3 regions of the Streptomyces sp. NPDC028305 genome follow, and region 2 is predicted to be linked to each of the others. Evidence: riboswitches for the same ligand, from Rfam matches in the RefSeq annotation. Region 2 holds a riboswitch; each other region holds the start of a gene.

Region 1 (10,392 bases), on a different contig from region 2:
AGGCGGCCGGGCACAACCCGAACAAGGCGAGGAAGTGCCCCACCAACAAGGGCCGCATCGCCTGTGTGGACCTCACGCGCCAGCTGAGCTGGATCCAGGACGGCTCGCGGCTGGTGTACGGCCCGGTGCCGGTGCGCACCGGCCGCGACCGGTATGAGACCCGGGTCGGGCTGAAGAAGATCTACTGGCGGAACATCGACCACTGGTCGACGATCTACGACGTCCCGATGCCGTACAGCCAGTTCTTCGACGGCGGCCAGGCCTTCCACTCCATCTCGGGGAGCGTGTGGTCGCCGCCCGGCTCCCACGGCTGCGTGAACATGCGCAAGGCGGACGCCAAGAAGTACTGGAGCCTGCTGCGGAACGGCGACGACGTCTACGTGTACGGCCGCAAGCCCGGCACCTGAGCCACCGTCTCCCGGGTCCCGGGAGACGGGTTCCGGGTCCCGGTGGGCCGACCGCCCTCCGGGACCCGGGAAGCCGCTACGCCGGCCGGACGCTGCCGTAGATCGGCATCTCGGTGATCGGCGCCTTCTTCACCACATCACCCGGCTTCGGGGCATGAATCATCATTCCGTCGCCTATATAGAGGCCGACATGGCTGATGTCGTCATAGAAGAAGACGAGATCGCCCGGCTGGAGGTCGGCGGTCGACACCCGCGTGCCGACCTTCACCTGGTCCCAGGTCGTGCGCGGCAGTGAGACCCCGGCGGCCTTCCAGGCGGCCTGGGTGAGCCCCGAGCAGTCGTAGGAGTTGGGGCCGGTCGCGCCCCAGACGTACGGCTTGCCGACCTGGGCACGCGCGAAGGCGATGGCCTTGTCGGCCTTGGTGGTCTGCGAACTGGAGGAACCCGAAGAGCCCGAGGAGCCCGACGAACCCGAAGACCCGGACGAGCCGGCGGACCCCGAAGAGCTGGAGCCGCTCGCCTGTTCCTGCTGTTTCTGCTGCGCCTGCTGCTCCTGCTGTCGCTTCGCCGCCGCCTCCCGCTGCTGCCGCGCCAGCTCCGCGGCCTTGCGCTGGGCCTCCTCTTCCTTCTTCTTCTCAATCGCCGCCAGCCGCGCCTTCTCCTCCGCGGTCAGCTTCGAGAGCAACTGGCGCGCCTGGGTGAGCTTGCCCTGGACGGTCTGCTTCTGGGTCTTCAGCTCCTGTTGCGAGCGGGTCAGCGTGGCCAGGCTCTCACTGGCCTTGGTGCGCTCCTTGGCGGCCGTGGCCTGTTGGGTCAGAAAGTCGTCGACGGCCTTCTTCTGCCCGCTGGACAGCCGGTCCATCAGATGGGACTGGTCGAAGATGCCCTTCGGATCCGAGGCGAACAGCAGCGTCGCGGCGCTGGAGGCCATGCCGCCGTTGCGGTACTGCGCGGCCGCGAGGCTGCCCAGGGTGCGCCGCGCCTCGTTCAGCTTCTCGGTGCGCTTGGCGACGCTGTCCAGGAGCTGGTCGACCTTGGCGCGCTGCCGGCCGGTGCGCTCCTTGGCCGCGTTGTAGCTCTGGGTGGCGGACTCCGCCTGGTGGTAGAGGGTGTCGACCTTCTTCTTGACCTCTTCGACCGACGGCTTCGGCTTGCCGGGCTCGGCGCTCGCCGTCTGGGAGAGGAGGGTGACGGATGCGAGGGCGGCCGTCGTGACGCCGACGGCGGTGCGGCGGCCGGTGGCCGAGTCCAGTATTCGGGTCCGCGGCTTGCGGTGCGACGCCAAGGGAGGCGACTCCTTCCGTGGACCGCCTACCGGGTTAGCTGTCGGGTTCGGGCGTCGGAAGGCTGCCCTACGGACCGGATGGTGACGGCCGACGTCGCCACATGGTCCGATTCACCCCAGTGGTGCCTCTGGGTCCCCGGCTCCGGCTGCCTCGCGGCGGGACCGGACTCGGCGGAGACAGCCCGTGTCGACGCGGTCGCCGACGGGTTCCGGACCGCCTGATCGAGGACGGTAGTGGGCTTGTGGGGCTCATGTGAAGCCTGGTGTTCGAATTGTCCCGAAACCGTTTCGTGACATCCGCACGTACGCTGTCAGTGCGGCAGCCTAGACTCGGTGAGCGATGAGCAGCCTCTTTGACGACAGCTTCCTGGCGGACCTCGGGCCCTCGGACGAGGAGCCTCCGCCGCCCGAGGACGACGGCCACCCCGCAGCTGAGGGCGTTCCACACGACCTCTTCGACGGGAAGTTCGACGCGCCCGTCCCCAGGGAGGCGTACTACCGCGACGGCGCGGCGCGGCCCGCGGTGGACACGTCCGCGCTGCTCGAGGGGATGAACGAGCAGCAGCGGGCCGCCGTGGTGCACACCGGCTCGCCGCTGCTGATCGTCGCGGGCGCCGGGTCGGGCAAGACCAGGGTGCTCACCCACCGCATCGCGTATCTGCTCGGCGCGCGCGGGGTCCACCCCGGCCAGATCCTCGCCATCACCTTCACCAACAAGGCCGCGGGCGAGATGAAGGAGCGGGTCGAGGAGCTGGTCGGCCCGCGCGCGAAGGCCATGTGGGTGTCGACCTTCCACAGCGCCTGTGTGCGCATCCTGCGCCGGGAGTCCAAGAAGCTGGGCTTCACCTCCTCCTTCTCGATCTACGACGCGGCGGACTCCAAGCGGCTGATGGCGCTGGTGTGCCGGGATCTCGACCTGGACCCGAAGCGGTATCCGCCCAAGTCCTTCAGCGCCAAGATCTCGAACCTGAAGAACGAGCTGATCGACGAGGAGACCTTCGCCGGGCAGGCCGCGGACGGCTTCGAGAAGACGCTCGCCGAGGCGTATGTGATGTACCAGTCGCGGCTGCGCGAGGCCAACGCCCTCGACTTCGACGACATCATCATGACGACGGTCAATCTGCTCCAGGCGTTCCCCGACGTCGCCGAGCACTACCGCCGCCGCTTCCGGCACGTCCTGGTCGACGAGTACCAGGACACCAACCACGCGCAGTACACGCTGGTGCGCGAGCTGGTCGGGCCGGGCCCGGTGGCCGCCGCGGACGGCGGCGCGGACGAGGGCGAGGTGCTCGGGGCCGCCGAGCTGTGCGTGGTGGGCGACGCCGACCAGTCGATCTACGCCTTCCGGGGCGCCACGATCCGGAACATCCTCCAGTTCGAGGAGGACTACCCGGACGCCACGACCATCCTCCTGGAGCAGAACTACCGCTCGACCCAGACGATCCTCAGCGCGGCCAACGCCGTCATCGAGCGCAATGAGAACCGGCGCCCGAAGAACCTGTGGACCGACGCCGGCGCCGGGGCGACCATCACCGGCTATGTGGCCGACACCGAGCACGACGAAGCGCAGTTCGTCGCCGACGAGATCGACCGGCTGACGGACGCGGGCGACGCCAGGTCCGGAGACGTCGCCGTCTTCTACCGGACCAACGCCCAGTCCCGTGTCTTCGAGGAAGTCTTCATCCGGGTCGGCCTGCCGTACAAGGTCGTCGGCGGCGTGCGCTTCTACGAGCGCAAGGAGGTCCGTGACGTCCTGGCGTATCTGCGGGTGCTGGCCAACCCGGAGGACTCCGTCCCGCTGCGCCGCATTCTGAACGTGCCGAAGCGCGGCATCGGCGAGCGCGCCGAGGCGATGATCGACGCGCTGGCGCAGCGCGAGAAGATCACCTTCCCGCAGGCGCTGCGCCGCGTCGACGAGGCATACGGCATGGCGGCCCGCTCGGCCAACGCGGTGAAGCGGTTCAACGTCCTGATGGAGGAGTTGCGGACGATCGCCGAGTCGGGGGCGGGGCCGGCCACCGTGGTCGAGGCGGTGCTGGAGCGCACGGGCTATCTGGCGGAGCTCCAGGCGTCCACGGACCCGCAGGACGAGACCCGCATCGAGAACCTCCAGGAGCTGGCGGCCGTCGCCCTGGAGTACGAGCAGGATCGCGGCGAGGAGACCCCGGGCACGCTCGCGGAGTTCCTGGAGCAGGTCGCGCTCGTCGCAGACTCCGACCAGATCCCGGACGACGACGCCGAGGGCGCCGGGGTCATCACGCTGATGACGCTGCACACCGCCAAGGGCCTGGAGTTCCCGGTGGTCTTCCTCAGCGGTATGGAGGACGGGGTCTTCCCGCATATGCGTGCGCTCGGCCAGACCAAGGAGCTGGAGGAGGAGCGGCGGCTGGCGTATGTCGGCATCACGCGGGCGCGTGAGCGGCTCTATCTGACGCGGTCGACGATGCGCAGCGCCTGGGGGCAGCCCGCGTACAACCCGCCGTCGCGGTTCCTGGAGGAGATCCCGGACCAGTATGTGCGCTGGCAGCGCACCGGGCCCGCCACCCCGTCGGCGTCGATGGGGGCCATCGGGGCCGCCGCGGGGGTCGCGTCCTCGCTGTCCTCGTCGCGTTCGAGGGCGGGCGCCGGGGCCGCCGGCTTCGCCACGCGGCGGGCCAAGGAGCGGCCGGTGGTCGCGCTGGCCATCGGCGACCGGGTCACCCATGACGCGTTCGGGCTCGGCACCGTGGTCGCGGTGAAGGGAAGCGGGGACAACGCGGAGGCGACGATCGACTTCGGAGGGGAGAAGCCGAAGCGGCTGCTGCTGAGATACGCACCGGTAGAGAAGCTGTGAAGTTGTAGGGGGGTGCACCGCGGCCCGCGCGGGCCGCGGTGCCGCCGCCCAGGGCGCCTATGCCTGCGACGCCTAGGCCGCGTACGCCTACGCCTACGTCGGGTCGAGGCCGTGGCTGCGCAGCCACGAGAGCGGGTCTATGGCCGAACCGCCGCCGGGGTGCACCTCGAAGTGGAGGTGCGGGCCGGTGGAGTTGCCGGAGTTCCCGGAGTACGCGATGACGTCCCCGGCCTTCACCGTGCCGCCCCGGATCTTGGCGCTGCTCAGATGGCAGTACCAGGTCTCGGTGCCGTCCGGGCTGGTCACTATGACCATGTTGCCGTAGGCGTCGTTCCACTGGGTGCGTACGGTGCCGTCGGTCGCGGCCATGACCGGCGTGCCGTAGCTGACCGGGAAGTCGATGCCGGTGTGCACCGACATCCAGTTGATGCCGGCCTGGCCGTAGGTGGCGCTCAGGCCGTGCTGCGCGACGGGCAGCGCGAACTTCGGCCGCAGCGCTTCCTTGCGCGCGGCCTCCTCGATCTTGCGCTTCTTCTCCGCCGCCTGGCGCGCCCGGAGGTCGATCCGCTCCTGGGTGCGGCTGGCGCGGGCCCGGAAGTCATCGGCGTCCTCGAGGCCCGCGGCGAGCTGGGTGTCCAGCTTGCTGTTGGCGACCGAGGCCTTGACCGGCGGGGTGTCCGCGGCGGCCTGCGTGGTCTTGGCGTCCTTCTTGTCGTCTCCGAGGTTGCTGACGGAGGCGGCGGCCACGGCGGTGACGCCCAGCGCGCAGACGGAGGGGACGGCGACGGTGAGGAGCGCCGAGCGTTTGGGGCGGGCCGAGGGGGCGCGGCGACGGCTGCGGCCGCTCTCCCGGCGGGGGGAGGGCAGCTGTACCGCTTCGGACTCGGTGGTCCTGTCGCCCTCGAAGTCGGCGTCGTCGGCGGAGTCGGCGAGGTCCGAGGGGGCGGTGGTTTCGGGGGAATCGGCGGAGTCGGCCGTGCCGGCCTGGGGGGAGTCGAGGTCCAGGACCATGAGGGAGGTCTGGGTCTCGGCCTGGTGCACGGCCGCCGCCCCGGGTTCCGGCTCCGCCTCGGGGGCGGCGTACGGGTGCTCGGCGGGCTGTTGCTGATATCCGCCGTGCTCGTACCCGCCCTCCTGGTACTCGCCCTGGCCGTAATCGTTTTGGCCGTATTCGCTTTGGCCGTACTGCGACTCGTCGACGGTCGCGTAGGCGCTCATGTCCCAGAACTGGGTCTGCCCGGTGTCGACCCCGGAGGTGTCGAACTGCCCGGTGCCGTCCCACTCGGCGGACTGGGCGGACTGGGGGACCTGGGCGGCCGTCAGGTCGTGGTGGCCGGAGGTGTCCCAGGCGGTGGCGTCCCACTGGCCGCCGGTGTCGGAGCCCTGCTGGGCCGGGATGGTGCCGGACAGCGGGACGCCGGAACTGGCCCACATCGCGGTGGTGTCATAGGTGCCGGAGTCATAGGCGCCGCCGGTGCTGCCCCACTGCGTGGCGTCGTACTGCCCGCTGGCGGAGCCATCGTGGCCGGTGCCGTAGCCGCCGCCGTCATGGCTGCCGGGAAGGGCGCCGAAGAGAGGGTCGCCGTCGCTGTAGGAGGCGGCGAGGCCGTCGAAGTTGCCGGTGGAGTAGCCGTCGTACCCGGCGTAGCCGTGCGCTGTGCCCTGCTGGTCGTATGCCTCGTAGTACGGATATGAGGCGTCGGGAGCGGGGACGGTCGAGGTTGTGATCCCCGACGGGTGACGGTCGTTCACCACCACTTCTCTTTCGCCTCGGCAGCAGGAGAATTAGCGGCGACTGTACCCGCCAGTTTGGGACGGCGACAATCTTCATCAGGTTTTGAGTAACGCCGGCACGGGCATTTGGCCGCCTTTCGGTGGACTGGACGCCGTAATTTGGCCGGGTGTTCGATTACTGTTCGGCAACTTCCGGCCCTGTCACGCAACCGAGGCGGCGCCTGAAGCGTCTGTCGGTACCCCCTCGGCGGCGTCCAGCGCCTCGCATATGTCGGCGGCGACCGCATGGTGCACCGGAAGGGTGAGATGTCCGATTCCGTTGACGCGGACGCTGTGCGCCAGGAGATCCGGATGGTCGATCCTCGCTGTCTCCGCGGGGATCATCAGCTGGTCCACCTCGCTCCAGAAGGCGATGAACCGGGTACGGCAGCCGGGCGCGGGGCGCCGTAATTCCTCGATCACATCGGAGTCCGGGCGCATCTGCCGCACCAGCGGATGCGCGGACAGCAGGGGCGCGGTGCGGGTGCCGGAGTGCGGGGTGCCCAGGGTGACCAGCGTGTGCACCCGGGCGTCCCCGCCCAGCCGCTGCACGTAATAACGGGCGATCAGGCCGCCCAGGCTGTGGCCGACGACATCCACCCGGCTGTGGCCGGTGCGCTCACAGATCTCCCGCACATGCCGGTCGAGCAGCGCGGCGGCGGTGCGGAGATCGCAGGTCAGCGGGGAGTAGTTGAGCGCCTCCACATGCTGCCGGCCGTGCCGGCGCAGGGAGCGGCGCAGCAGAACGAACACCGAGCGGTTGTCGATGAAGCCGTGCAGCAGAAGGACCGGGCGGTGGGCCCGGCCGTCCGTGGGCAGCCGGGGCGCGGCGCCGGGCGGCGGCGCGGCGGGCGGGCGCTCCTGGAGCAGGCCGGTCGGATAGAGGAGGAGGTGCCCGGCGAGGACCGCCAGGTCGAGAACGGTGGCGCGGATACGGATCGGGATGGGGATCGGGAAGGGGATGGGGATTCGGGTGAGGCCCATGGCGGCCGACCTCCTGAACGGCGCGCGGGAGGCGGCGCTGTCCCCCGCATGCCCTCGCGGGCAGCCGGCGGCGGACGGTTCGTGGTCGTCGCGGTACGACCGCTCCGTCGCACCGCGGCGCCAGGCGGCCCTCGCTGACGGCGCGGCGCGGTGCGACGGTCCCCGCTGCGGCTCCCCTGATTGGCCGGCCCGACGTGGGTGACCGCCTTGCGGCGGCCGAGGAGGAGGTGGGCGCGGCCGAGGTGAATGTGTCCCACGTGTGATTTCCCCTTCGCCGCGTGCCGTGAAACGGCTGGCTGCGGGATCCTGGAGATAACGTTCGTTCACGTTCGCGACATGGAGGCTGCGATGGGTGTGACCGGTCCGATCCGTGTGGTGGTGGCCAAGCCCGGGCTCGACGGTCACGACCGCGGGGCGAAGGTCATCGCGCGGGCGCTGCGCGACGCGGGCATGGAGGTCATCTACACCGGCCTGCATCAGACGCCCGAGCAGGTAGTCGACACCGCGATCCAGGAGGATGCCGACGCGATCGGGATGTCCATCCTCTCCGGCGCGCATATGACGCTCTTCTCGAAGGTGATCGAGCTGCTGCGGGAGCGGGACGCGGAGGACATCAAGGTGTTCGGCGGCGGCATCATCCCCGACGCGGACATCCCGCTGCTCAAGGAGCTGGGGGTGGCCGAGATCTTCACCCCGGGGGCCACGACCGCCTCGATCGTGGAGTGGGTCAGGGAGAACGTACGGCCGGTGGCCGCCTGACCCGCGCGCCACGGGCCGTGGGTCCCGGCCGGCGCTATGGCACCGGGCTGACCGCCGCCGTGTCCGGCGGTTCGAGCTCGCGGCGCATCGCCGCGCGCAGCCGGAGCGTGCCCACCAGGCGCTGGAACGCCTCCGACCAGTAGCTCCCGGCACCTGGCGAGCCGTCCGCCGGCTCGTCCGGTATCGCGGTGAGCACTTCGAGCCGGTCGGCCTGGTCCGGGTCCAGACAGCGCTCGGCCAGCCCCATGACACCGCTGAAGCTCCACGGATAGCTGCCCGCGTCGCGGGCGATGTCGAGCGCGTCCACGACGGCCCGGCCCAGCGGCTCGGCCCAGGGCACCGCGCACACCCCCAGCAGCCGGAAGGCGTCGGACAGCCCGTGGGCCGCGATGAAGTCCGCGACCCACTGGGCCCGTTCGGCCGGGGGCAGGGCGGACAGCAGCTTCGCCGGATCGCGCCAGGACGGAGCGGCGGGCTGGGCACCGGCCGGGGCGCCCGGGGACGGCGGCGCGGTCGGGGCGAGCGGCGAGCCCGGGAGGGGCGAGGCGGCGGGCGGCTCGGACGGCGCGCCGAGCAGGGCGCGGGACCACTCCACATTCCGCTGCCGGACGGCCGCCCGGCACCAGGCCGCCTGGAGGTCCGCCTGCCAGCCGTCGGCGACCGGCAGTGCCACGATCTCGGCCGCGCCACGCCCGCCGAACCAAGCGCTCCAGCACTCCAGCGGCGTCGCCTCCACCAACTGGCCGAACCACCACGCCCGCTCGCCGCGCCCCGAAGGCGGCTTGGCCACGACACCGTCGCGCTCCATGCCGCTGTCGCACTCGGCCGGCGCGTCGATGGCGATCACCCCGTCGGTGAGCGAGACACAGGCCCGGGAACGCTCGGCCATACGGGAGGCCAGCGCCGAGCCGGGGAGGGCGGACAGCAGCTCGGCGGCCGTGGCCCGGACGTTCCGGCTGCGGTCGGCCAAGGCCTGCTCCAGGAACGGCTCGTCGGAGGGCGAGAGGTCGTCGCGGAGCGAGTCCAGGAACATCAGCCGGTCCTCCGCGCGCTCCATGGACCACGTGCCGCCGAGCAGCGCGAGACCGAGCTCCGGGTCGCGGTGGCGCACCGCCGTCAGCAGCGAGACCCGCTCGGCGAACAGGCCCTCCTCCCACTGGCGCTGTACGTCCGCGGGCACGGCGGGGGCGTCGGGCGCGGCCGGGGCTGCTCCGACGCCCGCTCCGGCCGGGGACCCGGCCGCGGTTCCGGCGGGCGAGTCGACTGTTGTCGCGGGGCCCGGAGTCGCGGCGCCCGCGGACCCGGGCGCTCCGGCCGACCCGGCCGCCTCCGCCGTCGTGGCCGCGCGCCCGGTTCCGCCGCCGCGCAGGGCGAACTTCCACTCCGGGTTCAGCCGGGCCAGCCACAGGACCCGGGGCCCGCCGAGCGCGAGCGCCTCGGGGCGCAGATCGGTGCGGGCGCGGGCGGCGTCCAGCAGGGCCGGGAGGAGGGCGTCAGGCGCTCGATAGCCGCGTTGGTTGGCCATGGTGAGCCACTGCGGGAGCAGCTCGGCGAGGTCGGGCGCGGAGCGCCGGCCGCCCCCTCCGGCCGAGCGCCCGGCGAGCAGCATGGCCAGCCGGTTGCGGGCGGCAGGCGGCAGCGGCGGGCGGGGGTCCTCGGGCGCGGGCGACGGGGCGGGCCGGGCTGCGGCGGGGCGCAGCCCGGCCCGCCGCAGCACGGTGCTGAGCGCGGCGGCGTCCAACAGGGCGGCGGACGCGTCCTGGCCGGGGCGCGGTGCGACGGGCGGGGTGCGGCGCTCGGTGCCGAGCAGGGCGGCGGCGACCAGGTCGTCCCAGGGCGCGGTGGTGGTCACGGCATGCCTCCATGCGGTGTCGAGCCGGTGCCGGACGGGTGCTGGAGCGGAACGGGGGCCGGATCCCAGGTGGTGAGCGGGGCGAAGCCGCGGTGGCCGCACTCGCCGAAGACCGTGACGGGGGCGCCGCCCGAGACCGCGGTCAGCCGCCACAGGTCCGTACGCCCCGCGCACCGCGGGTCGATCGGCAGGGCGGAACCGGTGCGGGTGTCCGCCAGCTGCCAGCCGTCCTCGCCGCCCGGGACCGGGGTCACCCCCGCGAGCACGACCGGCCAGGCGTCCAGCCAGGGGTCCTCGCGCAGCGCGTCACCATAGGCGGCCAGCGCTGTGGCGATGTCACTCCCGGGCGGCACGGGGGCTGCCGAGGGCGCGGGCGCGGGGGACGGCGGCGGGTCCGGGCGGGGGGTGCCGAGCGCGGCGCGCAGCGGGCGCCCGGCCGGGTAGTAGGTGAGGTCGGCGTCCAGCACGATCCCGACCGGCAGGGCCAGTTCGGGGGAGT
Region 2 (10,392 bases):
CCACGCGGAGTAGACGTCCGCGGTGTCGATGAAGTTGCCGCCCGCCGCCACGTAGGCGTCGAGCACGGCGAAGGACTCGGCCTCGTCCGCCGTCCAGCCGAAGACGTTCCCGCCGAGTGACAGAGGGAACACGGACAGGTCCCCGAGCTGCTTGCGGTTGTCGGTCTGCTTGTTGTCAGCCATGCGTTATTTCAGCGCGGTGGCGGAAGGGCGTATTCCCATCCCTGAGCGGGTTCACCCTCGCGAAAAAAACCGGCGACCTTGGCGTCAAGGGGGGAGAGAGCGCCAAGGCCGCCGGGGTGCGGGGGCCGGACCGGTCGGACCGGTCTATAGGGCCTGCGGGGACGGGAGCGCGGCGGTCACGGGGTCAGGCCGTGGTCGCGGAGCCAGGGCATCGGGTTGATCGGGCTGCCGCCGCCCGGGCGGACCTCCAGGTGGAGGTGCGGGCCGGTCACGTTGCCCGTGGCGCCGACGCGGCCGATGACCTCGCCCGTCGTCACCGAGCCCGACGTACGGACCATCGACGACAGGTGGCAGTACCAGATCTCGGTGCCGTCGTTCAGCTTGAGCACGATGCGGTAGCCGTACGAACCGGCCCACCCGGCCGAGGTGATGGTGCCGCCGTGGACCGCCTTGACCGGGGTGCCGGTCGGGGCGGCGAAATCCTGGCCGGTGTGGTCGGCCGACCACATGTCGCCGGCCTGGCCGAACGACGCGGTCAGGGTGTACGAGGCGACGGGCAGGGTGTACTGGGCGGCGAGCTTGGCCAGGCGCTCGGCCTCGGCCTTCTTCCTGGCCGCCTCCTCCGCCTTCCGCTTGGCCTCCGCCTCGGCGGCCTTCTTCTTGGCCTCGGCCTCGGCCTTGCGCTTCGCCTCCGCGTCGGAGGCCTTCTTGGCAGCGGTGGCGGCCTTCTCGGCGGCCTGCTTGGCGGCGGCGTCGGCCGCGGCGTCGCGCTGCGACTCGTCGGCGGCGTTCTGCTGGTTCTCGGCCTGCTGGAGGATGCGGGCGCGCAGTGCCTCGCCCGCGTCGGTGGCGCCGTTCTCCTCGTCCTCGGAGGTCAGGCCGGCCGTGGAGAGGGGGGTGGCGGTGGTGGAGCCGTCGGAGTCGGAACCGGAGTCGGAGAACAGCGCGCCGATGCCGGGCAGGTCCTTGGCGTCGGGGAGGGCGTCCTGCACCTGACCGGCGACGTGCGCCAGGTCCGGCATGGATATGGGGGCCTTGGGGCGGTCCTTGGCGGTCGCCATCCCGCCGGCGCCGACCGCCGCGATCACGCCGACGCCGAGGACGGCGCCGCTGCGGGCCATGGTGCCGCCGCGCTGCTTGGGGACGCGGTGCTTGCCGCGTACGGGGGCTATGGACTCCTCGGTGGGATTCCACTCCTCCCAGGTCTCGGTGTCCTGGTCGGCCCCCGCCTTGGCGGCCGGTTCGAACCAGGAGCCGTAGCGGACCGCGGTCCCGGTACCGGTGTCGACACCGGACCGGCGGGTCGGAGCTTCTTCAAGGGCAGACCTGTTGGACGCCACGCGGGCGCACTCCTTTCCTTCCCTCTCGCCTACCGGGTTAGCTGACGGGTTCGGAGCAGGAAGGTCTCCTACGGGTCAGGTTCGACCCGATTCACCCCAAGGTTGGTGGTTCCCCGGTTCCCTTGGTGTTGCTGTTGTCGCTCTGCTGCTGGGTGCTGCCGTGCGTGCGGGATTCGGCGACGGCGCGCGGTGCCGCCTCTTGCGGCGGTTGTGACGACCGCGCTGCGTTATCGAACGTTAATAGAAGGCGTGACCTGATTCCAAGCCGTTCCCGGGAATCAGAGGAACCTTTGAGGTGAACTTAACGCCGAACATGGGACAGATGAGGGCGAGTCGGCGGCTGTCCAAGCGCACCCGGAAACGCCCTCGACCTGATCGTGCGTCAATCGTTATCCGTAATGATCATGGTCCGCTACGGAGCGTGTTAAGGCGCGGTGCCGGGCGTCACCGGGGAGCGGCGCAGCGCCAGCAGCGCCATGTCGTCCGCGGTCCCGCCGCCCGTGTGCCGCTCCACGTCCGCGACCAACGCGTCGAGCAACTCCACCGGTCCGGTGAAGCCGAGGCCGCGCAGCCGGACCGCCGGGTCGTAGAACACGCCCCGCTCGTCGCGCGCCTCGCTCACGCCGTCGGTGAACAGCAGCAGGGTCACCCCTTCGGCGAACGGCAGCTCCTCCACCCGGTCCGGCCACGCCCCCAGGTCGCCCATCCCCAGCGGCAGCGCCGGTACTTCGGGCTCGGGGCTGCACACCGAGCCGTCGGCGTGCAGCAGGAGAGGCGCCGGGTGGCCGCGGTTGATGAGGCGGAGGAGGGAGTCGCCGCGGGGGATCTCGGCGAGCACCGCCGTGATGAACCCCTCGGACTGTTCGATGTCGCCCCGCCGGGCCCGCTCCCGCTGCAACGCCCGCTCCAGGCGCAGCGCGAGCCCCTCCAGCGTCGCCTCCTGCTCGGCGGCCTCCCGGAAGGCGCCGATGGTGATCGCGACCACCTCGACCGCCCCCAGCCCCTTGCCCCGTACGTCGCCGATGAGCATCCGTACGCCGTGCGGGGTGTCCTGCACGGCGTAGAGGTCGCCGCCGATCGCGGCATCGCGCTCCGCGGCCACGTAGCGGGCCGCGACGTCCAGGCCGGCGAGGCGGGCGGGCGGCGCGGGCAGGACGGCGCGCTGGGCCGCCTCCGCGATGCCGCGCGCCGAGGCCAGCCGCCGGCCGCCGCGGTGGATGACGTGGTTGGTGAGGAGGGCCAGCAGGGCGACCGTCACGACGGTGGCGACCTCGGTGGCCGCCTGGGCCCAGTCCCCGACGCCGTGGAACTCGGCCAGCAGGCAGGCGGCGGCGACCGCTACGGCCGCGGTGACGGCCGTCAGCCGCGGCGAGTAGAACGGAGCGGCGACGAGCGGGGCGGCGGCGAGGAAGGGGGCGGCCGTGTACTGGGGCGGGGTGCCGAGGTCGAAGGCGATCCCGCCCGCGATCAGGATGCCGGGGAGCCAGGGCGCGAAGCGGCGGCCTGCGGCGCCCCCGGGCGCCTCGTCGCCCGCGCGGGGCCCGTCCGCGCGCGGTTCCCCGCGCCCGGGTGCGCGCGGTCGCGTACGCGGTCTCGTACGCCGCCTTGTACGCGGTCCCTTGAGCGGGCTCGTACGGGCGCCCGTACGAGCCCTGCTCCCTCGCACCCGCACCGGTCGCTCTCGCTTTCCCCTGGTCCTCTGCTCCTCTTACGCCACCCCACCAGGCTCCGGGTCGGCGGGGCGGCGTGCGAGTCGGTGTCGGCCAGGTGGGTGCGCGCGGGAGAAGTCAGAGGTCAACGCCGAGCGCCCGGGCGTGGCGGTCCGCCGCCAGCTCGGCGGAGACCTCGTCGAGATACACCTCGCACACCAGCCGCCCGTCGGCGGTCAGGTTGTGCTCCAGCTCCCACAGCACGATCTCGTCCCCGCCGGCCAGGAGGAACGCGTGCTCGTAGAAGCGGCACCAGGTGGCGTCGGGGCCGCCGGAGCGGCGGCGCGGCTTCGGGGCCAGAGCGATGTCATGGGCGAACGCCGTGGAGAGCAGTTGCTCGGTGGCCGCTCCGGGGCGGTCGGGGTTCTCCGCGCGGCGCAGGACGCGGCGGGCGTGGTCGGCCGAGTTGTCGGCCACGTACGCGCGCGGGGTCTCCACCGGCGCGACCGCGTGCAGCAGTTGCTCGGGCAGCCAAAGCGGTAACCCCTCCAGCTCGTCCCAGCGGGCGCCGCCGATCCGCTCGTGCACCCGGCGCTCGGCCAGGGCCAGGGCGTCCTCGTCGGCGTAGAGCTCGAAGAGGGGACGGTGGTCCTGGCCGGTGTTGTGCTCCAGCTCCCACAGCAGCAGGCTGCTGCCGTCGGGGAGCAGGAAGATATGGCGGTAGGTGCTGTAGCCGAGCGGGCCGGAGGGCTCGTTGCACTGCCGGCAGGAACGCAGCTCGGACTGGTGCATCAGGGCGTCGCGGGCCCGGCCCAGCACCGCCTCGTCGATCTCGAAGCCGTTCTGCGCGCGGGCGAGCAGCCCGTCCAGATGCTCGGCGGGCCCGCCGCCACCCGCGCCCGCTCGTGAGTGCCCCATGTCTGTCTCCTCCCGCCTCCCGGCCGTCCGCTCGCCGTCCCCCCGGCGACTTCCTCGCGCACTTACCGTAGCGGCGCGAACACAGGACGCGCGTGCGGTTCGGGCGAAGCCGTCTGTGGGCCGTACCTCACTCAGTCCTGCGTCGGGATGCTCGGATATATCACTCGTTCGGCCCGTCGAACAACCCGGACGGGGGGATTCCGCTACCGGACGGGGTTGACGAGGCCTTTTTCGCATTTCGCATAAAGGACTTCACCCCCACCTCTCACCTGTGCTCCGACCGGCCCATTTCTTTCACTGAAGCCGCAAGGCGAGCGAGGCAAAGGAGGGACTAATTATGCCGGACGAGTGAAGGTGAAAGCCAGCCCGAAGCTTTTGCAGATTTACTTCGTTGACGTCGATGTCCGCGATTCCGCGGCAGACACCCACCGGGAGGAATTAAGTGAACATCGTAAAGAAGGCAGCTCTCCTGGCTGCGGCCGCAGGCACGATCGTGCTCGTCGGCGCCGGCGGCGCGTCCGCTTACGGCGGCGGCGGTGGCGGTATTGGCGGCGTCCAGGTCAATGACTGTGACGCCTCCAGCGGCCTCATCCTCGACCTCGCCATCGCCTCGCCGACGGGCGACAACGAGATCGGCAGCGCCTGCACCAACATCAACAAGGGCGGCGTCGCCTTCCAGGAGAACGACTGTGACGCCAGCAGCGGCGTGATCGCGGGCGTCGCCGGTCTCGGCGCCACCGGCGACAACAAGATCGGCAGCAGCTGCACCAACATCTCCGAGCCCAGGGCCGTCGTTGTCAAGGAGCGTGGTGAGGAGCGCGGCGAGGAGCGTGGTGAGGAGCGCCGCGAGGAGCGCCGCGACGAGAAGTCCGGCCACGAGCGCCGTGGTGGCTACGGCGGCTGATTCCATGCCCCGCTCACTGTGTTCTCCCCGATGAGGAAAACAGGGTGAACACACCTCTGGCTTACATCGCGGCCCCGGACACCACTTCGTCCGGGGCCGCCTTGGCGTTGCGAGAGGAAATCGGCCAGCGCAGACTGACGATGTCTCTAATGCGCCGGACGGGTATAGGTGCGGCGGCCCGGAGACCCATCGCCGACCGCTCCTCGTTGGTCACATGTTCGCGGATAACCGTCGAGAACCCATTTGGAGGCTCTATGCACAGGCGCAAGAGGACCGCGCTGCTTCTGGCCGCGGTCGGTGCGCTGGCCGTCGGCGGCGCGGGCACCGCCGACGCCACCGAAAACGGCTCGGGCGCCCATCCCTCGTCCGGCGGGGGCGGCAGCCAGAAAAACCGCTGCGACACCAATTCCGTACTCGGGCCCATCTCGATCGTCGGTCTGGCTCCGACGGGAGACCTCTCGACCGAGACCAACTGCGTCAACCGCAGCGAGTCGGGGGTGCTGGAGCAGAGCAACCGGTGCCGGACCAACTCCGCCATCGGACCCATCACCATCAACCTGGGTCTCGCGGGGTCGTCCGATATCACCAGGCGGACCAACTGCATCAACATCAGCAAGAACGGCGGAGTGCTGAAGCAGAGCAACAAGTGCGACACCAACTCCGCCATCGGGCCCATCACGATCTCGCCGCTGGCTCCCGGGCCGAAGGTCTCGGACGAGACCCACTGCGCCAACATCTCCGGAGACGGAGACGGGAACGGCAAGCGTAAGAACGGGAGCCGTTCCGGATGAAGAGTTCCTGACGGCCTCGCGCAACGGCCCCCGGCGGACAACTCCCGCCGGGGGCCGCGTTTATATGGGCGGGCCATGCGGGAGAAGCTGCGAAGATATCCTTACTGCGGCGGACGGGTGAAGCTGCGACCGGCCCCGGATCCTTCGCCAAATGCCTTCGTTGTTAAGGCGTCTGCGGAATTCGCGGAGAACCTAAATGGAGGCACCAACCAATGCAGATTGGCAAGAAGGCCGCTCTCATGGCCGCTGCGGCCGGCGCGATGGTCATCGGCACCACGGGGGCCGCGAGCGCTCACGGCTTCGGATCCCTGCTCGGCTCGCACGGCGGCATTCAGAGCAACTCGTGTGACACCAGCACCGGTATCACCGCCAACGTCGGAATCCTTGCGCCGACCGGTGACCAGGAGATCGGCTCCGACTGCGTCAACGCCAGCAACAACGGTGCCGCGATCCAGGCCAACGACTGCGACACCCGCACCGGTATCACCGCCAACGTCGCCGGCGTGGCCCCGACGGGCGACCAGGAGATCGGCAGCAAGTGCGCCAACATCGCGGTCCAGCAGGAGGAGCGCGAGCACGAGAACCGCAAGCACAAGAAGAACAAGAAGAACCACCGCGGCCACGGCTACTGATGCGGTAGCGGGTGCCGCGGGATCCGCCCAGGCGGGACCCGCGGCACCGTCCTCCCGGTCGAACGGGCGCTGCCCCGGAAGGAATTCCTTCCGGGGCAGCGCCCGTTCGGTGTCCGGGGTATTGCCGGTCACGGTGCTCCCCTGCGGCGTCGCAGTTCCGCCGACCACGAAAATACCGCCGCCCTGGCCGCCGTTGACCTATTCGCGGTCATCTGGTCGACTACGGTGACGGATTGCACAAACGGCCGGCCGGCGAAGTCGGCGATACCGCCGCCCTGGCTTCCGGATGCATTTCCGCTGATGGAACCGGAATTCATTGCGATATTCGCGCCATTGACGGTGATCCCGCCGCCGCCCTCGAAGTTAACGGCGCGATTACCGGCGACTTCCGCCGACGACAGTGTTGTTGGTCACTTGGCCTGACATTGCTCACGGTATTCGCGTCGAGAATGCCGCCAACGTCGATCCCCGTGCTCACCGGCAGTCAGTGGAGCCCGTCGGGCCCGACGGGCCCGTTCGTGCCGGGACACCGCGGGACCGGTGAGGGTGTGGACACGGCTCGGCGCGAGCCGGCTCCCTCCCGACCCGTGCGCCGGCCGTCGCCGAGCGCGCCGATCAGCCTGAGCGGAGCGCCGCGGGGCGGCATCCGTTCGGGCGCAGGCGGGCGGCACCATGTGCCTAGAACGACGAAAACCGCAGGTCAGCGGTGCACACCTGCGGTTCGCCACGTGGGTCATCAGGGGCTCGAACCCTGAACCAATGGATTAAAAGTCCACTGCTCTGCCAATTGAGCTAATGACCCGCACCCCCGCAGCATAGCTCGGCCGGGGGCGAAGACCCGAGCCAATACCCCACGGGGTCGAAAGGCCGTGCAACAACAGGGCGTTGCACGGCCCCCCGGCAGGCCGTCCGGCCGGCCTCTCAGCCGACCGGACGGCAGCCGTCAGCCGTTGCGCTTCCAGCGCGGCTTGTCGGCGCGGCGGTCGAAGGACCGGTCGTGCGAGCGGTCGTACGACCGGCCGCCGGTGTTGCCGGACCGGTGGTCGTCGCGGCGGGCCGGACGGTCGTCACGGCGGTCACGGTTGAACGGACGGTCGCCGCCGCGGTGGTTGTGGTCGCGGCGCTCGAACGGACGGCCCGGACGGTCGTCACGGCGGTCGTCGCGGCGGTAGCCGCCACGGTCGCGGTCCTCACGGCGCTCGAAGGGACGGCCACCGCGGTCGTCACGGCGCTCGTACGAGCCGCTCGGGCGGTCGTCACGGCGGTCACGGCCGAACGAGCGGTCGTTACGGTCGCCGTCCCGGCGGTCCCGGCGCTCATAGCCACCACGGTCGTCACGGCGCTCGTAGGAACGGCCGCCCCGGTCGTCACGGCGGTCGTCGCGGCGGTAGCCGCCACGGTCACGGTCCTCACGGCGCTCGAAGGGACGCCCGCCCCGGTCGTCGCGCCGGTCGTCACGCCGGTCGTCACGCCGGTCGTACGAGCCGCGCGGGCGGTCCTCGCGGCGGTCACGGCCGAACGAGCGGTCGTTACGGTCACCACGGTCGCCGTCCCGGCGGTCCCGGCGGTCGAAGTTGCCCCGCTCGTCACGGCGCTCGTAGGAGGAGCGCCGCGGCGCCTCGTCGGCCTCGGAGGCGGCGACGGCGGGCGCGGAGGCGGCCTCGGCCACCGCGGGCTCCGCCGAGCGCTGGGCGGGCACCACGACGTCCGCGGGGGCGTCGGCGGCGCCATCCGGGGCGGCGGCCTCGGTCGCGGCCTCGGCCGGCGCCACGTACTCGCCGCGCTCCCGCGCCGCCCGCGCGGTCAGCCGGTCGGCCTCCTCGCGCAGCTCGGTCGCCCGCCGCTGCGCCTTCTCCAGGTCCCGGGTGAGCTCCTGGACGTCGCGCTCGGCCTGCTTGGCCGCGTTCGCCGCCGACTCGGCCTGCACCTCGGTGAGCGAGCGCGCGCCTGTGATCCGCGCCACGTCCTCGTCGAAGGCCCCGGCGCCACCGACGATGTGGCGCGAGGCGTCCACGCCCGCGTCCTCCATCAGCCGGAAGATCTGGCGGCGCTGGTGCGGCAGCGCCAGCGACACGACGGTGCCGCTCTGCCCCGCCCGGGCCGTGCGGCCGGACCGGTGCAGATAGTCCTTGTGGTCGCCGGCCGGGTCGACGTTCAGCACGAGGTCGATGCCGTCGACGTGGATGCCGCGCGCGGCGACGTCCGTGGCGACCAGGACGTTCACATAGCCGTCCTTGAAGTCGGCCAGCGTGCGGGTCCTGGCCCCCTGCGTCATGCCGCCGTGCAGCGCCTCGGACCGCACCCCGGCGTCGCGCAGCTGCTCGGCCACGCGGTCGGCGCCGAGCTGGGTCCGCACGAAGATGATGGTGCGGCCCTTGCGCGCGGCGATGGCGGCGGTGACCGGCGCCTTGTCCTTCGGCTTCACCACGAGCACGTGGTGGGTCATGGTCGAGACCGCGCCCGCGGAGGGGTCCACCTCGTGGGTGATCGGGTCGACCAGGTAGCGCTTGACGAGGGTGTCGATCTCGTTCTCGAGGGTCGCGGAGAACAGCAGCCGCTGACCACCCTGCGGCACCAGGTCGAGGATCTCGGTGACCTCGGGCAGGAAGCCCATGTCGGCCATCTGGTCGGCCTCGTCCAGGACGGCGACCTGGACCTTGTCCAGCGACGCGGCGCCGCGGTCGATGATGTCGCGCAGCCGGCCCGGGGTGGCGACCAGGATGTCGACCCCGCGCTCCAGCGCGTAGATCTGATTGCCCATCGAGGTGCCGCCGCAGACCACCTTGAGCTTGAGGCCCAGCACATCGCCGTACGGCTGGAGCGCGTCGCTCACCTGCATGGCGAGCTCGCGGGTCGGGGTGAGGATGAGGCCGCGGGGGCGCTTCTTCTCGGTGTGGCCGCCGGACAGCGTGGTCAGCAGCGGAAGGCCGAAGGACAGGGTCTTGCCGGAGCCCGTACGGCCACGGCCGAGGATGTCGCTGCCGGCCAGGGCGTCGGGGATCGTCGCGGCCTGGATCGGGAAGGGCGTGGTCACGCCGTTCTGCGCCAGCTTGCGGACGATCTGCTCGGGGAGGCCGAGGTCGCCGAAGGTGACCTGGGGCTCCTCGGGCGTCTGGGCGGCTTCCGCGGGCTGGGCGGATTCGTCGGCCTGGGCGGATTCGGCGGTCTGGGCGGCTTCGTCGGCCTGGGCCTGCTCGGTCAGCTCGGGTCGCTCGCCCTGTTCGTCGGCGGCGGGCATGACGGCGTGATCAGTGGAAACGGACATGCGAAATGCGAAACCTTCCGGAGTCTCGGCACGCGCCCAAGCTCCGTGTGATGTCGCAAAAAACCGCCTCAGTGCGGTCAGCCACGGGAAGGAAAGGAACGCGCCACGCGGCGCTCTCTGCATGGCGCCGGGCAAATGGGATCAAACGATCTACCACCATACGCACTTCCACCCCCCAAGAGCAAATCCGCCGCGCCGGCGCCCGTCAGTCCGTCTCCACTTCCACGGGCGCGGGGGACGCCTGCGGGGAGGCGGGCCCCGAGGTGGCCGGCCGCGACGGCTCCGGATTGCTCGGCGCGGAATGCGAGGGGGTCGCGGTGGAGGGGCCACCCCCGGGCGGCGATGTCGGCGACGAGGGCGCGGACGGACCCGGCCGGTGCGGGCCCGGTCCGCTCGTCGGGGGCCTGGCGGAGGAGGGCTCGGCCGCGCCCGGCGCGGAGGTCCGGGCCGACTCCGTGCCCTCGTCCCCCGGCTCGCCCTCCTTCTCCTTCTCGCCGCTCTCGTCCTTCGCCCGCTTCCCGTCCTCGCCGTCCCTCCCCCGGTCGCCGTCCGGCTCGGCGTCCGGGTACGTACGCGCCCTGGCGCCCGACGGGGCCGCGCCGCCGTCCGGGGCCGCCCCGTCCCGGTCGTGGGGGCCGTGGTGGGGGCCCGGCCGCTTCGGGCCGTCCGAGACGCTCGTACAGCCCGTCAGGGCCACCGCCGCGGCGACG
Region 3 (10,392 bases), on a different contig from region 2:
CGCGGTGCCCAGCGTTCTGGAGGCGCTGCGCACCGGCCGCCCCTGCCGCGACTGGCTCCTGGTCTTCGACAACGCGGAAGAGCTGGATACGGTACGGCCCTTCTTCCCCAGCGGCGGCCCCGGCCGGATCCTCGTGACGTCCCGCAACGCCCAGTGGTCCCGGGCCGCCCGCACGGTCGAGGTGGATGTCTTCGACCGGGAGGAGAGCATCGAGCTGCTGCGGCGCCGGGGCCCTGAGCTGCCGGACGAGCAGGCGGACCGGGTGGCCGAGGCGCTGGGCGATCTGCCGCTGGCGATCGAGCAGGCGGCCGCGTGGCTCACCGAGACCGGCATGCCGGTCGACGAGTATCTGCACGTCTTCGAGGACGAGCGGGCCGATGTCAGCACCCGGCGCGCCGAGTTGCTGGCCCAGGGCGTCCCGGTCGACTACCCCGAGCCGGTCGCGGCGGCCTGGAACATGTCGCTGCGGCGGCTCTCCGAGCACCACCCCGGGGCGCTGCAACTGCTCCAGGTGTGCTCCTTCTTCGCTCCGGAGCCGATCTCGCGACGCCTGTTCTCCGGGGTTCGCGGGGTCTCCCTCTCCCCCGAGCTCTCCGAAGTGCTACAGGACCCGATCAAGCTCGGTCATGCGATCCGCGAGATCAATCGCTACGCGCTGATCAAAATCAATCACCGGAATAACACCATCGAGATGCACCGGCTGGTGCAGGCGGTGCTGATGGGCCAGATGTCCCCGCAGCAGCAGGCGGACATGCGGCACAGCGCCCATGTGCTGCTCGCCTACGGCGACCCCAACGACGTCGCCCCCGTCAACTGGCCGCGCTACGCGGATCTGCTGTCGCACGTCCGCGCCTCCCGCGCGCTGGACTGCGACGACAAGTGGGTCCGCCAGATGGTGCGCAATCTGATCAGCTTCCTGTTCGCCTGGGGCGACCACCAGGGCGCCCGCGAGTTCGGCAGCCAGGTGGTGGAGTCCTGGCGCCAGTCCCTGGGCGAGGACAGCCTGGAGACGCTGTCGGCCTCCCGGACCCTCGGCCACGCCCTGACTGCGCTCGGCCACTACAAGGAGGCTCGGGAGCTCAACGACCGGATCCTGGAGTTGCTGCGGGCCCATGCGCAGGCGGGCGAGAACCACGAGGACACCATCGCGACCATGGGGGCGGTCGCCAACAGCGCCCGACTCCAGGGGGATTACGCCCGGTCCGTAGAGCTGGAGAAGGACCGGTGGACCAGGGCGCTGCGCGTCTTCGGTGACGAGGACCCGTACACCCTGGGTGCCGCGAACGACTACGGGCTGGCGCTTCGCGCCATGGGCGACTTCTCACTCGCTCAGGAGATCCACGAGTCCGCGCGCGACGCCGCGGCCATCGTGCTCGGCGAGGACTCCCTCAGCGCGATCCTGCTCGCCACCAACCTCTCCAGCGACATCCGCGGCAACGGCCAGTACCACGCGGCCCGCGCCATGCAGGAGGAGACTTTCGCGCGCGCCTTGCGCAGCGTGCCGCCGAACGCGCCCGTGTTCGTCAACGCGATGCGCACCCTGGCCGTGGCCCGTCGCAAGGCGGGCGATCACGAGGGGGCTATCGAGCTGACCCGGCAGGCCCTGGACAGCTACCGGCTGCGCTATATCGAGCCCAACCTCGACATCACCACGGCTGAGATGAACCTCTCGATGGACCTGCGCCAGAACGCCGACCTGGCCGGCGCCCGGGAGCTGGGGATGAAGTCCCTGGAAGACCTGCGGATCATTCTCGGCCCCCGGCACCCCTACACCTCGAGCGCGGCGACCAACCTGGCCGTCACGCTGCGGCTGCTCGGCGAGACCGAGGAGGCGCTGGCGCTCAACAAGGAGACGCTGCCGGTGTTCGTGGAGACGCTGGGGTCCGACCACCCCTCGGCCCTCGTCTGCGCCATCAACCTGGCCAGCGATCTGTACACGCTGGCGGACTACGAGGAGGCGCACGGCCTGGACACCGAGAGCCTGGCCGTCTGCCGGGAGCGGCTGGGCGAGGACCATCCCACCACGCTGGCCTGCGCGGTCAATCTCTCAGCGGACCTGCGCGCCCTGGGCGAGAGCCGGTCGGCGGAGGAGCTGCACAACGACGCCCTGGAGCGGTTCCGCCGGGTGCTGGGCACCCAGCACCCGGCCACCATCGCGGCGGCCCGTGGCATCCGCGCGGACTGCGACCTGGAGGCGTACACGTTCTGACGCGGCGCCGCCCCGGCGTTCAGCGGCGGGTCCCGATCCAGTGGGCGAGAGTCACCGGGTCGGGGCCGCCGAGGGACGGATCGCGCAGCGCCCGGTGCACCGCGAGCACGACTTCCGGACAACCCCGCAGCGCCTCCCTCGCCGGGCTCGCGGGCAGGGTCAGGGCGAGCCCCGACCACGCCGGGAGGTTGTCGGGGCACGCGGCGAGGCGGTCACGGTAGCCGTCCAGCGCGGCCGCGGTGTCACCGGCGGCCCAGTCGAGATCGGCCTTCAGCGGGGCGTCCATGCCGTCGAAGGGACGCTCCTCCGGTTTCTCCCGCACTTGGTCGAAACCGGCCGGGTCGCGCAGGCGCAGCCGGATCAGGGCCGGGCGCGCCACCACCGCCGTCCGGGACGCGCGCAGCACGGTCGTGGGCAAGGTATCCGGTGCTGGCTGGCCCAGCCGCCAGGCCCGCGCCCACTGCCCGGTCCGGCTGGGGTCCACCGCCAGATGATGCAGACGGTAGAGCAGTTGGTGATCGAGGCTGAGGTCCTCGGCGGCGCGCAGCGGAACCTCCGGGACAGGCTCCGTGAGCCACACGGCCAGTCTCTCTTCGAGCCCCCGCAAGAATCGGTCGCCCAGGGCGGTGAGCTCCGCATGGGCGCGCAGCGTCCGCAGCCCGTGCGAGGTCTGCGAGCGCCGCAGCGCGAATTCGAATTCCGCGGTCTGTGTGCTCTCGTCCGGTGCATACCTGCGGGACTGCCAGAATGCCGTGACGCCCAGAAAGGCGTACACACCATGCAGTAGACCGCGCAATGGGCGGGGATCCGCGCGCCAGGGCGCGTAGTGGATCTCCTCCATGCCGCCGTGCATCAGGGGCACCAGGTCCAGCAGCGCGCTGAGTTTGACGTGCTGGGCTTCATGGATCAGTGACGCCGCGAGGGTGGCCGGATCGGTCGGAGGGTTCAGCAGCACGCAGCCGTAGGCCTCGGGTGACGAGGCGCTGAACGGTTCCGCCCGAGCGGGATAGCGCACGGGCACGACGGAGATCAGACAGTCGGCGACACCGGCTGGATCCACATTGCTCTGCCCCGCGACGAGCGCCCAGGCGCTGTCGAAGTGTTGCTGCCACCGCCGTGCCTCCGGTTCGCTCAGCCGCGCGGGAGCAGTGGGGCGCAGAAAGTCCCGGTAGGGGTCGAGGTCGTCCAGGTAGGGCGAGCAGGGGTGGACGGGGTGTCGGCCGTGCAGCCGTCTCAGGGGGTGCCAGCCCTTGGCGTCCAGGGTGAGGTCGGAAGGCAGCAGCACCGTGTGCGAATCGGCTCGCAACCTCCGATCGCCCGCGCCATCGGCGGAGATCTCGGCGACGGGGGAATCGCAGCCCGCGAGTTCGACGAAGCCCAGCGCGGGAAGCATCACCCCGCCGTCCCTGACGCCGACCGCAATCCGGAACTCGATCCCCGCGAGCAGGGCCGCCGAGGCGGCCACGGTGTGCAGATAGCCGGTCTCCAGCCATAGCGGGACCTCATCGGCCGTCTCACCCTCGACGCCGCGCAGCCTGCGCAGGCAGCGGCTGAGCCATGCGCCGATCTGGGGGTGCAGCAGCAACTGCTCCGCGCTCGACGGGCTGCGCCGCTCGGCCCGTATCAGCAGCTCCCATGCATCACGCGGCGCGGACAGCGGCCCTGGCACCTGGGGATGGGAGGAGGCGAGGTCGGTCAACGCGCGTAGCAGCAGCATGAGGCGGCTGCGTTGGCCCGCCCGTAACTCGGCGATCGCCGCCGCGCCTCCGCCACCGCGCGTCAGCTCGTCGAGGCACGCCGTGGACAGCCGGTGGTGACGGCTCATCGGGGACGCGGTGAGCGGCTGTGTGCGGCGCAGAGCCGGAAGCGGGGAGGGAGGGCCAGCTGAATAGTCCGCCGGCATGGCCGCCTTTCTCGATGGAGTGAATACTGGTGTGCCACCGCCGGAACTACGTCAACAACCCTGGTTGGCATCAGCGGCGGTCGCGAGCGTCGGCGGGGACTGTACGAGTTCGAGCAACCGCCGGGTCGCGAGGGTGAACTCCTGACTGTCCCCCAGTTCTTCGAGCGTCGTTCCCGAGAGGTCCACCAGCTCCGTCTCGACCCCGGTCGCCGCTCGCTCCATGACATCGTTCCCCTCTAGACGCTCCGTGCCGGCTCAGGCGAGGCCTCTTCACATGGTGGCCCACCCGATAATGATTGCGGAAGGGCGAAAGGGGCCAGTGGGTGTCGCGGCCATCAAGATTTTCGGACACCCAAGGGCGTCATGTGGCCGCGCTTCCCGGCCAATTCATTTCCGGCGCGTCCGGGCGGGGCGCGGGGCGGGGGCGGCGGTCCGCGCCCCGTCGTGGTGCCCCGGTTCAGGGCTGGGAACCCGGCTCGACGGCGGTGACCTCGAATACGCCCCCGCAGACCCGGAAGGAGCGCGCGGATACCTTGATGGAGCGGTGGGAGTCCGGGGGGTAGGCCCGAATTTCGGCCGCGGTCCGCCAACAGGGCTTGTCGGACAGGCCTTTGTTCACCGTGTGCAGACTCGCGTAGGCGCTGTCGCCGGGTTTCAGGACGACCGTGGGGCGCCCCGGTCCGCGGCGGGTGGCGGGGTCGCCGATAGCGGCGCCGGGGGCGTCGAGGAGCGAAACGCCGGGATACCCGGTCAGCGTGCAACTGGCCGCGCCGGTATTGGTGAAGGCCAGGGGGACATAGACATTGCCCGCGCCGATATCCGCCCGGCCGGTGGACAGTTTCAGCTGATCCTTGGAGCAGATGCGGCGGACAGCGGGCGGGGCGGCGGAGCCGGCCTCGGTGGTGACGGACGGCTCGGCCGCGCTCGGCGCCTTCGAGGCCGGATCGGCCTCGGGCGGGGCCGTGCTGGGCGCAGCGGTGCCGGGCCGGGCGGTGCCCGTGGCCGAGTGGGACTTGCCGGCCGAGCCGGGCGGCGCGGGCGCCCCCGACGTCGTATCGGAGCCGCAGGCGGTGACCGCGGCCAGGGCGCCGACGACCAGCGCGGATATGGATAAGACCGGCGGCCGGCGCCTCGCGGGCGCCCCGCCGTGTGGCTGTGTCATGGCCAACCTCCTGTGGGTCGGGCCTCCGGCGGCTCGTCGGCCGCCGCACCGAGTGCCCCGACAGCCCCCGTCCGTTCCCCTTCCCACTCCCCTTCCCTCGATGGGCGCCCTTATTCCGGTCGATATGCGACTCCGCCGCGCGGCCCCAGCATTAATCACATAATTACGGCAATTCGGCATTACGGATTCCGGGCCGCAATCACCCCATCCGGAAAGCCGTGACCCGGGTCACATTTCATCAGCGGCGTGATCGATTTCAGGACACAGGTCCGTCGAGACCTTGTCGTGACCAAAACGGTGTGTTTACTGTGCCGCACCCGGCGCATTCGTTGCGGCGGGTCCTCCTCCGCCGGAGCGCCGAGTCCTGCCGTGGTGGAGGGGTGACACGACGACCTGTCACGGCAGGAGCGGGGGAACCAGGTAGGCGCCGTGCCGCACGACATCGGGCGGTACGGCTAGGGGTGAAGTCGCGCCGCGGTGCCGGGGGGCACCGGGGAAGGCGCGGCCGGGCAGCTCCCGCCCGAACCCGACAGCTCACCTCGCAGGCGTCAGGAGAGGATGAGCTCAATGGCTGCACGCGGACGTCACCGACGGCCCCGGCCCCGACGCGTCTCCCGCGCCTCGCTCGCGTTCACCGCGGGCGGCGCCGGGGTCGCGCTGCCCCTCATAGGCGTCGGCCAGGCGAACGCCGCCTCCGTCGACACCTGGGACAAGGTGGCGGAGTGCGAGTCCACCGACAACTGGAGCATCAACACCGGGAACGGCTACTACGGCGGCCTCCAGTTCTCCCAGTCCACCTGGGAGGCGTTCGGCGGGACGACCTACGCGTCCCGGGCCGACCTGGCCTCCAAGGACCAGCAGATAGCCATCGCCGAGAAGGTGCTCGACGCCCAGGGGCCCGGCGCCTGGCCGGTCTGCTCGGTCAAGGCGGGCCTGACCCGCGGCGGCCAGCCCGCTGACGTCTCCCCCGGCACCTCGGGCTCCTCCGGCTCCTCCCAGGCCGCTCCCAGGACGGCCCCGAAGGCCACACCGAAGGTCACGCCGAAGGACGCCCCGCGGGCCGCTCCGAAGGCCACCACCAAGGCCGTCGACCAGAGCGCGGCCGCCACCGGGCGCTCCGCCGCCTCGTACACCGTGGTCGGCGGCGACACGCTGTCCCGGATAGCCGACGCCCGGGATGTGGACGGCGGCTGGCAGCGGCTCTACGAGGCCAACCGCCGCGTCATCGGCGGCGACCCCGACCTGATCTACCCCGGTCAGAAGCTCACCCTCGACGGCAGCGGGTCCCCGGCCGCGAAGACGCCCGAGAGCCGGCCCCGGGCCGAACAGCCAAATCAAGCCAAGCAGCGCGCCGAGCAGGCGGACCGGGCCAAGCAGCAGCGGGCCGAGCAGGCGGCCAAGCAGCGGATCGAGCAGGCGCAGAAGGCGCGCGAGCGCGCCGCGAAGTCCGGCTCGTCGGCGCGCTCCTCCTCGTCCTTCACCACCCCGGTCGCCAGCCACGGCATCGGAACCGCCTACGGCGTCTCCGGCAGCAACTGGTCCAGCGGCCACCACACCGGGGTCGACTTCCCCGTCGCCACCGGCACCCAGGTGCGGGCCGTGGGCTCGGCCGAGGTGGTCGCCGCGGGCTGGGGCGGGGCGTACGGCTACCAGGTGGTGCTGCGCCACCCCGACGGCATGTACAGCCAGTACGCGCACATGTCGGCGCTGTCCGTCCACGTCGGCCAGTCCGTGTCCGGGGGCCAGCAGCTCGGCCGTTCCGGGGCGACCGGCAACGTGACCGGGCCGCATGTGCACTTCGAGATACGTACCGGGCCCGACTACGGCTCCGACGTCAACCCGCTCGCCTACCTCCGCTCCAAGGGCGTCCAGATCTGAGAAATCCGATGTGAAAGGTGTCGTGAAGGGTGCTCTGCCGCGGCCCGGCGCCGCGGCAGACCGGCCCTACATCACCAGATGTGCCTTCGCGTGCGTGACCTCCTCGATGTCACCGCCCGCCTTCGAGATCAGCCGGTGAGCGAGGTTGTTCAGCGCCCGCGCCGCCGCGATCTCCTCGCCGACCCGCGGCTGTGCCGGGTCGTCGGGATTCCGGTTCGCGCGACCCTGAGCCAGGATCTCGGTCCCGTCGTGCATCCTCAGCCGGACGACCGCCTCGGTGAGAGGTCCGAGCTCACGGAACTCCATTTCGATGTCGCATCCCACGATCGTCTCCATCGCGGTCATCACCTCCTGCTTCATTTACCAGGATGCGCCCCACCCGGCAGATCGGTCGACCGGGAGAGCAGGTCGACGACCTCGGCGTCACTGGTCTGCGAGAAGTCCTGGTACCACTCGCCGACCGCCGAGAACTCCGGTGGGGTCGACAGACACACCACGTCATCCGCGTCCTGACGCAGCGCCTCGGCCGCGTCGGGCGGCGCGACCGGGACGGCCAGCACCACCCGGGCCGCGCCCTGGGCGCGGGCGACCCGGCAGGCGGCCCGGGCGGTGGCGCCGGTGGCGATCCCGTCGTCCACGACGATCACCGTCCGGCCGCCGACCGCGACCCGCGCCCGGCCGCGCCGGAACCGCCGCGCCTGGCGCGCCAGCTCCTCCTCCTCGTCCCGCTCCACCTCCGCGAGCTCCTCCTTGCCCGCCCGGCTCATCCGCACGATCGCGTCGTGCACCACGCGCACTCCGCCCTCGCCGATGGCGCCGAAGCCCAGCTCGCGGTGGAAGGGGACGCCGAGCTTGCGGACGATGATCACGTCCAGGGGCGCCTTCAGCTCCCGCGCGACCTCGAAGGCCACCGGCACCCCGCCGCGCGGCAGGCCGAGCACCACGGGGTCCTCGGCGCTCAGCGGGCGCAGCCTGGCGGCCAGGCGCCGCCCGGCGTCCGCGCGGTCGACGAAGATCATGACTCACCCCCAGCGCAGGGAGACCCGGGGCCGGGAAACCCGCCCCGTCCTTACGACTCCATCCGAAGATTCCCCCGTCCGCAAACCGGCGGGGACCCGGTCGGCCGCGCCGACGCGCGGAAGCGGGCCGGCGCGGCCCACCCTGGAAACATGGAGAACGCCACGGATCCGAGCGAGTCCGGCCATCTCGTCTTCGTGGACGCGTACGACGCGGACACCAGATACCGGCGGGTGTGGCTGCGCGGCCCGGGCTGGGAGCCGCTGGAGCGGGAGGAGTTCGAGCCGCGGGTGCGGCGGCTGTTCCCGGACATCGACCTGGACGACCCGCGGCAGGTCCACTGGGTCGACCGGCCGGGCCAGTGGCCGCCGTGGCACCCGGGCGAAGCATGACCGTCCTCGTCGGCACCTCGGGGTGGCAGTACAAGGACTGGCGCGACGTCCTGTATCCGTCCGGCTGCCCTCAGCGGCTGTGGCTGGAGGAGTACGCGCGGGGGTTCGCCACCGTCGAGTCCAACAACGCCTTCTACCGGCTGCCCACCCGCGAGCAGTTCGCCGCCTGGCGGGACCGTACCCCCGACGGGTTTGTGATGGCTCTGAAGGCCAGCCGCTATCTGACCCACATCAAGCGGCTCCGGGACCCCGAGGAGCCGGTCGCCCGGCTGATGGCGCACGCCGAGGGCCTCGGGGACCGGCTGGGCCCCGTCCTGCTCCAGCTGCCGCCCACCCTGCGCGCGGACAGCGGGCTGCTGGACGCGGCGCTCGGCTGCTTCCCCTCCGGGACGCGGGTGGCCGTCGAGCCCCGCCATGACTCATGGTGGTCCGACGGGGTACGGAAGGTGCTGGAGCGCCGCGGCGCCGCGTTGTGCTGGGCGGACGCCGCCGCCCAGCCGGTGACCCCGCTGTGGCGTACGGCCGGGTGGGGCTATCTGCGTTTCCACCACGGCCTGGCCAGGCCCGCGCCGCGCTACAGCCACCAGTCGCTGACCGCCTGGGCGCGCCGGGTGGCCGATGCCTGGCCGGAGCGCGGCGATGTCTACGCGTACTTCAACAACGACCCGGGCGGGGCGGCCGTCCACGACGCCGTGGTCTTCGCCCGGGCCGTGGAGCGGCGCGGCCGCGAGGTCAGCCGCACGCCTGCCCTGTGACCGGCCGCCCCGCGACCGGCGCCGCTCACTCCTTGACCGCGCCGCCGAGCATGCCCTCGATGAACCGGCGCTGGAGGGCCACATAGACGACCACCACCGGCAGCGCGATCAGCACCGAGGCCGCCGCGAGCAGCGCCGCGTCGGAGCTGTGCTGCCCCTGGAAGAAGGCCAGGCCGAGCGGGACCGTGCGATGGGCGTCGTCGCTGACCATGACCAGCGCCATCAGGAACTCGTTCCAGGTCCACATGAAGGTGATGACGACCATGGTGGAGATGGCCGGGCGGCCCATGGGGACCAGGACCCGCCACAGCGTGGTCCAGGTGTTCGCGCCGTCGATCCGGGCCGCCTCGATCACCGACCGGGCGCTGCCCCGGAAGTACGTCCGCATCCAGAACACGCCGAAGGCGAGGGACTGCGCGGTCTGCGGCAGGATCAGGGCCCAGTAGGTGTCGGTGAGCTCGGCGTACCGCAGGTCGAAGTAGAGCGGCACGACCAGTGCTTCCTGGGGCAGCGTCAGGCCGATCACGAAGAGGTAGAACAGCACCGTGGAGCCGGGGAAGCGCATCACCCCGAAGGCGTACGCGGCGAGCACCGCCAGCACGGTGGTGGCGGCCACCACGACCGCCGTGACCAGGACCGAGTTGCCGAGGTAGGTGCCGAAGTGGCCGCGGTTCCAGGCGTCGGCGAAGTTGCTCCAGTGGAGCCCGCCCTGGGGCAGTGAGAAGCCGGTGTCCAGGGAGTCCTGTGAGCTGAAGGCGGTGGAGAGGATGCCGATGACCGGGGTGAGCGCGATGACGGAGAAGAGGGCGAGGATGCCGTAGGTGACACTGCGTTCGAGGCGCGTGGTCATGACCGCCGCCCTTCCACGAGCCGGGAGACCGTGACGGTCAGGACGAAGATCAGGACCGTGAGGGCCACTCCGACGGCGGCCGCCGAGCCGACCTGGTTGGTCTCGAACGCGCGGTGGTAGACCTCGTAGGCGGGCACGGAGGTGGAGTTTCCGGGGCCGCCGCTGGTCGTGATGTAGATGAGGTCGAAGTTGCGCAGCCCGGCCACGATGGTCAGGGTCAGCGCGA

What was found. Region 2 has a riboswitch for cyclic di-AMP ahead of ACZ4WQ_RS25430 (M23 family metallopeptidase). Riboswitches for the same ligand answer to the same signal wherever they lie in the genome.
Region 1: linked by a shared signal. The riboswitch ahead of ACZ4WQ_RS39125 (C40 family peptidase) and the one ahead of ACZ4WQ_RS25430 (M23 family metallopeptidase) in region 2 are both predicted to bind cyclic di-AMP.
Region 3: linked by a shared signal. The riboswitch ahead of ACZ4WQ_RS35025 (transglycosylase family protein) and the one ahead of ACZ4WQ_RS25430 (M23 family metallopeptidase) in region 2 are both predicted to bind cyclic di-AMP.

Annotation. Positions count from the first base shown of each region.
Region 1 covers NZ_JBVHTN010000010.1:340,889-351,280, forward strand. The annotation lists gene ACZ4WQ_RS39120 (L,D-transpeptidase) at 1-407, shown strand, start outside; gene ACZ4WQ_RS39125 (C40 family peptidase) at 484-1,692, opposite strand; cyclic di-AMP (ydaO/yuaA leader) riboswitch at 1,701-1,876, opposite strand; gene pcrA (DNA helicase PcrA) at 2,033-4,525, shown strand; gene ACZ4WQ_RS39135 (M23 family metallopeptidase) at 4,619-6,277, opposite strand; gene ACZ4WQ_RS39140 (esterase/lipase family protein) at 6,461-7,282, opposite strand; gene ACZ4WQ_RS39145 (cobalamin B12-binding domain-containing protein) at 7,631-8,041, shown strand; gene ACZ4WQ_RS39150 (DUF5691 domain-containing protein) at 8,076-9,893, opposite strand; gene ACZ4WQ_RS39155 (SWIM zinc finger family protein) at 9,890-10,392, opposite strand, start outside.
Region 2 covers NZ_JBVHTN010000006.1:32,626-43,017, forward strand. The annotation lists gene ACZ4WQ_RS25425 (aldo/keto reductase) at 1-183, opposite strand, end outside; gene ACZ4WQ_RS25430 (M23 family metallopeptidase) at 360-1,523, opposite strand; cyclic di-AMP (ydaO/yuaA leader) riboswitch at 1,535-1,661, opposite strand; gene ACZ4WQ_RS25435 (PP2C family protein-serine/threonine phosphatase) at 1,948-3,195, opposite strand; gene ACZ4WQ_RS25440 (DUF6227 family protein) at 3,311-4,090, opposite strand; gene ACZ4WQ_RS25445 (hypothetical protein) at 4,533-4,994, shown strand; gene ACZ4WQ_RS25450 (hypothetical protein) at 5,249-5,785, shown strand; gene ACZ4WQ_RS25455 (hypothetical protein) at 5,998-6,417, shown strand; tRNA gene ACZ4WQ_RS25460 (tRNA-Lys) at 7,147-7,219, opposite strand; gene ACZ4WQ_RS25465 (DEAD/DEAH box helicase) at 7,361-9,682, opposite strand; gene ACZ4WQ_RS25470 (hypothetical protein) at 9,888-10,392, opposite strand, start outside.
Region 3 covers NZ_JBVHTN010000008.1:377,978-388,369, reverse strand. The annotation lists gene fxsT (FxSxx-COOH system tetratricopeptide repeat protein) at 1-2,209, shown strand, start outside; gene ACZ4WQ_RS35040 (HEXXH motif domain-containing protein) at 2,229-4,034, opposite strand; gene ACZ4WQ_RS35035 (hypothetical protein) at 4,164-4,334, opposite strand; gene ACZ4WQ_RS35030 (DUF4232 domain-containing protein) at 4,570-5,274, opposite strand; cyclic di-AMP (ydaO/yuaA leader) riboswitch at 5,654-5,836, shown strand; gene ACZ4WQ_RS35025 (transglycosylase family protein) at 5,842-7,152, shown strand; gene ACZ4WQ_RS35020 (dsRBD fold-containing protein) at 7,219-7,512, opposite strand; partial or broken gene ACZ4WQ_RS35015 (phosphoribosyltransferase) at 7,539-8,171, opposite strand; gene ACZ4WQ_RS35010 (hypothetical protein) at 8,322-8,561, shown strand; gene ACZ4WQ_RS35005 (DUF72 domain-containing protein) at 8,558-9,316, shown strand; gene ACZ4WQ_RS35000 (carbohydrate ABC transporter permease) at 9,342-10,166, opposite strand; gene ACZ4WQ_RS34995 (carbohydrate ABC transporter permease) at 10,163-10,392, opposite strand, start outside.